Regions from separate parts of the Lactobacillus sp. wkB10 genome, predicted to be linked through region 2. Evidence: riboswitches for the same ligand, from Rfam matches in the RefSeq annotation. Region 2 holds a riboswitch; the other holds the start of a gene.
What was found. Region 2 has a riboswitch for thiamine pyrophosphate ahead of thiM (hydroxyethylthiazole kinase). Riboswitches for the same ligand answer to the same signal wherever they lie in the genome.
Positions count from the first base shown of each region.

Region 1 (4,445 bases), on a different contig from region 2:
CTTTGGCAAAATAAATTAGGCTAAAGAAAAAGTGGACACGCAGGTCCACTTTTTTATTTTAATGTGAATAATGCCAGGTTAACTAAAAACAGGATAATAATCGACTTTAGCCAATCACTTTTTTGAACAGGAACAGGTGCAATAACTGAGCGCTGGGCGCTCTCACGGTAGCCGTGAGATGCCATCCCCTGTGTTAAATTTTCTGCAGAATTAAGCGCAACAAGAATAGCTTTAAAGTATAAAACAGGTGACCAAAAGCTTAAATAAACGCCCCTCATCATGCCGGCAGTGCGTATTTGTTTAACTGCTTCCTTCATTCTGGGGACGATATTTAGGGCGGCTAAAACTCCATAGGCAAACTTACTGGGTAAATGAAAATTCTGCTCAAAAGAACGTGCTAATTCCGTGGCAGTAATTCCTATTGATACACAGTAGATAGTCAACGTGTAGACGTAAATACGACTGGATAAACTCAGTGCATTTTGCAAATTAGGCTGAGGTGTAAACCAATATAAAGTAGCAAAAACCGTAAATGCAGCAATTAAGGGCATTAATAAAATTAAAAGCAGATTCTTCAATTTGATGTGTTTGTAGATTAGATAAATTATGGTAAAAAAGATGATTAAAAGATTGGTTAACAAGCTTGATTTTAGAGATATTTCTATAGAAATAATCAGTGCTAGAAAAAATTTAAAACTGGGATTCATGATCACGCCTCATTTATTCACATAGGTTAAATGCTGGTCTTTAAAGATGAGGTGATAGTCACACCAATCTGCCAGATTCCTTAGTTCATGACTAATAATTAAAAGCGTTTGACTACGTGCTTTCTGACTTTCTTTTAATAAAGCCATCACCTTGTTAGCAGAGTCCGCATCCAGGCCATTAAGGGGCTCATCAATTAGTAATACATCCTGATCGGAGATCAACATTAGTAAAATTTGCAGTTTCTTTTGTTGCCCGCCAGATAATGAATAAACCACATGATCGAGCAGTGAATCAAGCTTAAGGGTAGCTAAAGCCTCATTTATTCTGTCATCAGTAAAATAATTATTGGTTCGTTGCTTTTTGCTTAAATTGATTTCATCCGCAACAGAAACGTTGATAAACTGATCGGTCGCATTTTGAAAAATTTGCCCCACTTTAAGGAGATACTTGCGAGCTGATAATTTACTGATTTCCTGATTGTGATAAGTTAGACTGCCTGAATACGGGATCATTTTGGTCAGTGCGTTAAAAAGTGATGTTTTACCAACCCCGTTTGCTCCAGTAATAAGAGTAGTTTTACCAGAAAAGATATTTAGCTGTTCCTGCTCTAAAAGCAAACGATTTTGTGTAATCTCTGTATTTTTGAGTTTAAAAGAAACTTCGTTATTTTCTTCAGGTAAGGCAAAAGTATAAGAAACGGATTCCGTATTTTTTTGCAGCAGTTTTTCTTTTTCACTAGCAGAAAGTTGTACCAAATCTTTACCTTGAAATTGAAACAGGTTATCACAATGTCCTTCATAGTCAGTTAATACATGATCACTTAAAATAATTGTTTTCCCTTGATCGCGCAGGTGAGCTAATTTAGCAATTAAGAATTTGCGAGCGGCTGGATCACAGCTGGCAAAGGGTTCATCAAGTAAAAAAAGATCTACATTCATCGCAACAAGTACAGCTAAAGCAACTCTTTGCTGCTCGCCACCAGACATTGTATTAATTTTTTGATCAAGCAAATAATCAATTTGTGTAAACTGAACAGCTTCATTCAAGCGCTTTATATACTGCGATTTATTAAGACAAAGATTTTCAAGTGCAAAAATAATTTCTTCTCGCGGTGTTGGCATCGTAAACTGTTCACTGGCATTTTGAAACATCATAGCAGATCTTAATCCGCCTAAATTAACGCTGCCGCTTAATTGGCCCGCAAACTCAGGATATAGATTTGCTAGAATTTTTAATAATGTAGATTTGCCACAGCCGGTTGGACCAACTAACAGTGAAAGTTCACCAGTGGGAATAGTGAGATTAATATCTGTTAATATTTTATTTTGCTTATCATATGAAAAAGTCAGGTTGTTTAATTTAATCAATTTAGTTACCAAAAAAAATCGTCAGGATAAAGCCTGACGACGTAAAATCTTTCGTTTTCCCTTCGCTGGCATTATCCAAAGCAGGTTCGACGGGTCTGTTCTCAGCCTCTAGGGCACCCCGATGTTAAACTTATTATACATAAAAGAAAAATAGATGTCTACATACACAAGTATTCTCTTTAATCTAAATAACAAAATTCTGTTAGTAAGATGAAATTTTGCTATATAATGAATTTATATATTCCAAAATTTGAATAAGAAGGTGAAATAATGGCAGCTGTTAAACTTGAACAATATTTAGCCAGCATTTTGGATTCAACTAAGTCTGACACTAATGAGGTAAGAATCAAACCCAAAAACGATAATTTTGATTTATTTAGAGCGTTTTTGGAAAATCGTAATACTGGAGTTCATCGCTACCAAACTACAGCTTCAACTATTTTATATGAAGCTCAGGGATCAGTAAAAGCCAGAATCAATGATGAGGATTTCTTGCTTAAAGCCGGCAATATAGTATTTTTACAGAGAAAAAGCGATTATGAAATATTGCGGCAGGGAGAAAACGATATATTAGTTAAGTTAGAATTTGACCATAATTTCAAGATGCTAGATTTTCTCGGAAGCTATTCTGCCATGAGTCATCGTGAAAAAAAAGTGTTTAAGGAAATTACTGACGCTTACAATCAAAGGCGCTTATTATTTTTAAACAGTACACCTTTGTCTAAGTCTGCAAATGCGCTAAAAAAAGTAATTGATGAATATCTTAATCAGGATTTGTATACTCACAATGTTATTTTGGCACAACTAAACTTGCTTTTAATTGCCGCAATTAGAAATCAAGACTTAGCGACAGGTCCTGTAACTAATCACCAATTTGTTCAAACTGATTTAGAAAATTATATTGATGCTCATTTTACTGACATAACGCTTAATGAGGCAGCCAAACATTTTGGCTTCAATCCTAATTATTTTTCAAGTTTGGTTAAACAAAAAACTGGTAAAAGCTTCGTAGAGCATGTTGATGAAAGGCGTATGCAAGAGGCGCGCAATTTGCTTGCACGACCAGATATTTCCGTAAAAGAAATAATTGCACGGGTAGGTTATAGTGGCAAGTCCTTCTTTTATAAAAAATTCAGTGAATATTATCATGAAACGCCAGTCCAAATGCGGGCTGAATTATTTAGACAGGCAAACATCAACTTAAAATAAAAAGCAACCTTGATTAAAAAGGTTGCTTTATTTTATTACATTTTTTCTAAGCGTTTGATCCTGTCAGCTGTTGGCGGGTGACTGTCAAATAAATGAGCAAAACTGCGTTTTTTTCGTACAGGATCTTCAATATACATGCCAACACTGCTGGGATCGGCTTTCTTCATTGGCTCAGAACCGTCAATCTTTTCTAAAGCAGAAATTAATCCTTGTGGGTTGCGGGTTAATTCTACTGATGACGCGTCAGCCAGATATTCACGATTTCGCGATAATGCCATTTGGGCTAAACTAGCGCAAATAGGTCCCAGAATTAACACAAACACAATTGCCACAATCTTAAAAATGATAACAATAGTGCCACCATTGTCGTTATCGCTGTCGCGATCATCATCAATCCACCAAATATAACGGCTGGCAATACCGGATAAATAAGAAATGACTCCGACTAATACTGCGGCAATAGTAGAAACTAAAATATCATAGTTTCTAATGTGCGAAATCTCATGACCTAAAACGCCTTCCAGTTCCTCTCGGTTCATCATGTCCAGCAGACCTTGAGTAACTGCAACAGCAGAGTGGTTGGGATCGCGTCCGGTCGCAAAAGCATTAGGACTGGGATCATCAATAATAAAAACTCGAGGCATTGGTACCCGACCGACCATTGCCATATCTTGTACAACATGCCACAGTTCCGGATTATCTCGTTCATGGACTTCTTGAGCGTGATTAAGGCTCATAACCATATTAGCCGGGTTAGGCAGGACAATTAACATGTAGATTAAGCTAAAAACTACAGCAATGATCAATCCTAAAACAGGCCGATCACCAAAAAGATAGCCTAGTCCTGCCCCTACAAGTGCCAAAATAATGACAAATAATCCCATAATCCCAACGGTTTTACGTTTATTGCTGGCAATTTGTTGAAATAGCATAAAAACTGACCTGATATTTAAAACTTAACTTTAGGTACTTCTTTTTCCGATTCATTAGTTTGTAAGTAGTCAACTTTCTTAAAACCGTGAATGTGAGCAACAATATTAGACGGGAAAGTTAAAAGCTTTTGGTCGTATAGTGCAGCCGATGAATTATAAAGTTGTCTCGAATAAGCAATTTTGTTTTCTGTGTTAGTCAATTCTTCTTGCAGTTTCAAGAAATTTTGGT
Region 1 covers NZ_JRJB01000010.1:63,485-67,929, reverse strand. The annotation lists gene LACWKB10_RS07905 (sucrose-6-phosphate hydrolase) at 1-14, shown strand, start outside; gene LACWKB10_RS07900 (energy-coupling factor transporter transmembrane protein EcfT) at 54-707, opposite strand; gene LACWKB10_RS07895 (ATP-binding cassette domain-containing protein) at 717-2,075, opposite strand; TPP riboswitch at 2,116-2,206, opposite strand; gene LACWKB10_RS07890 (AraC family transcriptional regulator) at 2,346-3,284, shown strand; gene htpX (zinc metalloprotease HtpX) at 3,320-4,216, opposite strand; gene LACWKB10_RS07880 (LemA family protein) at 4,234-4,445, opposite strand, start outside.
Region 1: another riboswitch for thiamine pyrophosphate. It lies ahead of LACWKB10_RS07895 (ATP-binding cassette domain-containing protein); the one in region 2 lies ahead of thiM (hydroxyethylthiazole kinase).

Region 2 (4,445 bases):
TAAAATATACTAGTCATTTTTCACCCATGGCGCTGTGAGCATTTGACTAACGGTTTGCCTAATATCATTGCTTTGAGCAATCAAAGAAATTACCGCAGCCCCAGCTGCCTTAGTTTTAGCGATTGCGCTTAAGTCGCTAGCGGTAATCCCACCAATAGCAACAATTGGCCGGGTTGTGCTTTTGACCAGTTTGCTTAAGCCGGCAATACCAATTTCGGGGTCGGCATCACTTTTAGATTGGGTGGCATAAATTGGACCACTGCCATAATAATCAATTCCGCTAATTTTATTGGCTTGTTCAACTTGCGTTAAATTCGAGCAAGAATAGCCGATAATCATCTGACCGCCAACTTCTTTAATGACCTGTCTGATTTCTTCATCACTTTGACCAACATGGACACCTTCGGCATGAACTTGTTGTGCGAGCTGAACATCATCGTCAATGAAGAAAGGCACGTGATACGTTTGACACAATTGATGCAGCTTTTGTGCCATGGGGAGTCTCTCAGCTTCACTTAAAGTTGAATTAGGTCCCTTGTCTCGAAATTGAAAAGCAGTAATACCTGCAGCAAGTGCTTCTGCGACTATGCCCGGTAATGTTTTACCTTCCGGAACGTCTTGACTGCCACAAATAAAGTAAGCATGTAAAAAATCAGTGTTAAAGTTTTTCATTATTTCTCCTAAATTACTGAGCCCAATGATTTAAAGGACCGTGACCATGACCAACTTGAATGGTTTCCTTAATGGTTTTAGTAACGTACTTTTTAGCAATTTTAATTGCTGACGGTAAACTTTGACCTAAACCCAGCTGAGCCGTAATTGCTGCAGCTAACGTGTCACCGGTGCCGTGGGTGCGCTCGGTATGTATTCTGGAACTGCTGACCCAAAGATCGGAACCATCAGCAAATAAAGCATAATCTTTTACTTGTTCGCTACTTGCATGACCGCCTTTAATTAGCACATTTTTAACTCCCATATCTTGTAATTTATGAGCTAATTCTGGATATTGGGCTTGATCTTGTACCTTGATATCAGTTAAAGTCTCCGCTTCTGGCAAGTTGGGTGTTATAAGATCGGCTAAAGGCAGCAGCTCATTCTTAACGGTGGCGACAGCATCTTGACTTAATAATGGTGCGCCCCCTTTAGCAATCATCACTGGATCTATGGTAATAGGACCAAAGTCATACTTTTGCAAATTAAGTGCAACTTGGTGGACGTGATCTGCATCGCCCAACATTCCTGTTTTACAAGCACGGATGTGGAAATCTTCTGCCAGAGAGGCGAATTGGGCATCGATCATTTCTAAGGGGAGTAAAAAAGACTTTTGCACACCTAAAGTGTTTTGAGCCGTCACTGCTACTACTACAGCTGTACCAAATACTTTTTGCATTTGAAAAGTTTTTAAGTCAGCCATGATTCCAGCACCGCCACCTGAATCAGTGCCGGCAATAGTTAAAACTTGGGGGAAAGAGTTAATTTTTTCTGTCATCATAAAGCTCCTTAATCAAAATCAGCAATTCGTTCAATATCAGCAACTTTTACTTTATACAAATAATCCATTAGATACATGCCAAAAGTAGCGGGTCCGATATTGGGATGATCTTTAACTACTAATTGACCGGCGCAACTGAAAACTAAAGCACCTATTTGAGCTGCTTCAAAAGGATCGTCAGCAACAGCTGTAAAAGCTGTGACAATACTGGTTAACATATCTCCTGAGCCGACATGAGTTTTAAAAAGGGGTGAGCCGTTATGGACATGGGCTATTCTTTTACCGTCACTAATTGTGTCTGTAGGTCCGCTCGCAATGACTGTGCAACGATATTTTTGAGCAGTTTTAGCAGTAATTTCATCAATATCACCAGAACCGGAGCCTGCATCAATCCCCTTTGAGCTCCAATCAAAGCCACCTAAGGCAGCTATCTCACCAATATTGCCCCGAATAATACTAGTATGAAAATCCCATAAAAGTTTATCTGTGATTTTATAACGGTACTCCACGGCGCCAACGGCAACGGGATCAAATACTATGGGTTTATTATATTGGCGCGCTAAATCTTCCACTTTTTTAATGTGGTTAATTTGCTGCTTGGTTAAGCAGCCAATATTAACTGCCACAGCGGAAGCCATCCGCACAATTTCTTCAGCTTCAGCGATTTCATTGCTCATAATTGGTGAAGCACCAATAGCATTAACAGCATTGGCCACGTCTTGAACTGTTACAAAATTAGCAATGTTGAAAATAACCGGGTTTTCTGCTCGCAATTTGTCTAATAATTCTAACTGCATTTTATTACTCCTAATTTAATATCCTTAAAATTTTTGACTAATAAAAAAACTTTGGCATATGGAAATGCCAAAGCTTAAGCAGTTTTGACACGTTCCTACGCAAGTATTAACTTACAGGTTCAAAGGGTCTGAAAAGTTTTCATCTCAGCCAAAAAGGCACCCCTCGTGTTATCGCTTACAATTATAGCGTATTTTATTGCTTATTACAACGTTAGGTTATAAAGACGCTATCTATTATAAGCTATAAGTGTTAGTATTTTAACTAATATTAAAAATGTGCTAGAAAACAAAAAATTATAGTGATTATAGTTAATATTTAATAAAATGTAATTAGTATTAATCAAAAGTTATTTTAACAAATAGTATTTAATTTGGAGGAGAACAATCATGAATTTCACTGATCAACTACACGAAGCGGGGAAGGCATTGTGGCATGAAAGTATGGTGCATCCATTTATTAAGGAATTGCAAAGTGGCGAACTCCCAATTGCAACTTTTAAATTTTATCTGTTGCAGGATCGCTATTATTTAAGAGAATTCAGCAAGTTGCATGAATTAATTGCGGCAAAAACGGATAATCAGGAAGTAAAGGAATTTTTACTGGCAGGGGCACAAGACTTGAAAGATGTCGAAATATCAGTGCGAGGCCATTTTTTTGAAGAATTAAAAATAACTGCGACTGAAATTTCTGAAACTCCGGTGGCTCCAACAGCTTATAACTACGTTAACCATATGCATATGACATTAAATCGATTTGGTGTTAAACCAGCGGTTGCAGCGCTTTTACCATGTTACTGGCTCTATCAGGAAATTGGCCAAAAAATGGCAGAAAAGGGCTCACCGGTTTCTTATTATCAAGAGTGGATTGATACTTATGATGGCGAGTGGTATGGTGCCAACGTAACAAAAATGCTGCATTTAACCAATTCTTTGGCTGAAAGTGCTGCTAACGAAGAACTTGAGCAAATGGAAACTGCATTTGTACGCAGCAGCTATTATGAATTGCAGTTTTGGCAGATGGCTTATGAAAAACAAGATTGGAAGTAAATTCTGCAAAAAGAGCTTTTATTTTATTCTTACTTGTCTTTAGTCAATTTCATAATAAAATTTTGATATTGAACAATGTAATTATTGTTCAAGGTCCCAGGAAAGTGTGCAACTTGGGGAAAGCAAGATATACTTATTTTGTAATAATGAAGACTTACGTAATATTATTATATTAATTGTTATTTAGGAATTTATAAAGTGTGGACTTCTGGCGGCAGCATATATTATGCACTAAAAGCAACTGATCCTAACCCTGTATTTCTAGTCTGTAATTAGTCTGGAAGGCTAACAATGCACTACTATGCTGGCGGAAGCAAAAAAGCAAGAACCGTCAGTTATAGAGTTGACGGTATAGGCCGATGCCAAACTTAACCGCAATATTCTCACTCTTGCACTTGTGGGTGATATGGCTAAGCCACTTTAAGCGGTAAAATTGATTGCTTCTTAGGAGATATAATGTTTCCAAGCACAGACTTTTAAATGGGAATGATAAAAATGAATGATGAACAATTTTTTAAATTAAGAAAGATACTAGATTTTTTTAAAAAACAAGCTCCGACAGCTATTATTGAAGAGAATGTAAATAGCGTTGAAAATTATAAGGCAGAATCTGCTGATGAGTATAATAGAGGAAAAAGTTATCTTGGCGAAAATAATAATTCGTTTAAATCTTTTCATGTAAGTGTGGATTCCGCAAAAGATTTCTTGTGTTTATTGAATTTGCTGGGTGCAATACACGCAAATTTTAATATACGTTCAAAGCCTTTTATAATAGAAGGAGAAGAAAACAGTAAGTCGCTAAAAAAAGAGAAAGACTATTATAACAATTGGATGGAATGTTTTTCAAACTATGAATTTATGATAGTTAATTTTGATGAAACTGCTTTAGACCAGGATCAATATTACGGTTAATTTCATTAATTTATAAAAAGGCAGCTTACCAAGCTTAAGCTACCTTTTTTAGTTCAGTTATTTCGCATTATTGAAATTATTATATTAAAAGCTAGTATGCTATTATTCATCAATTTTTTTAATATAAATTAATTTTGCTTTTTTTAATATTCCACGATCTTTAAATAGAAAGCCATAATATCTATTATTAATTTTTC
Region 2 covers NZ_JRJB01000011.1:14,192-18,636, forward strand. The annotation lists gene thiE (thiamine phosphate synthase) at 10-675, opposite strand; gene thiD (bifunctional hydroxymethylpyrimidine kinase/phosphomethylpyrimidine kinase) at 686-1,489, opposite strand; gene thiM (hydroxyethylthiazole kinase) at 1,501-2,289, opposite strand; TPP riboswitch at 2,365-2,463, opposite strand; gene tenA (thiaminase II) at 2,677-3,336, shown strand; gene LACWKB10_RS08145 (hypothetical protein) at 3,832-4,248, shown strand; gene LACWKB10_RS08150 (hypothetical protein) at 4,351-4,445, opposite strand, start outside.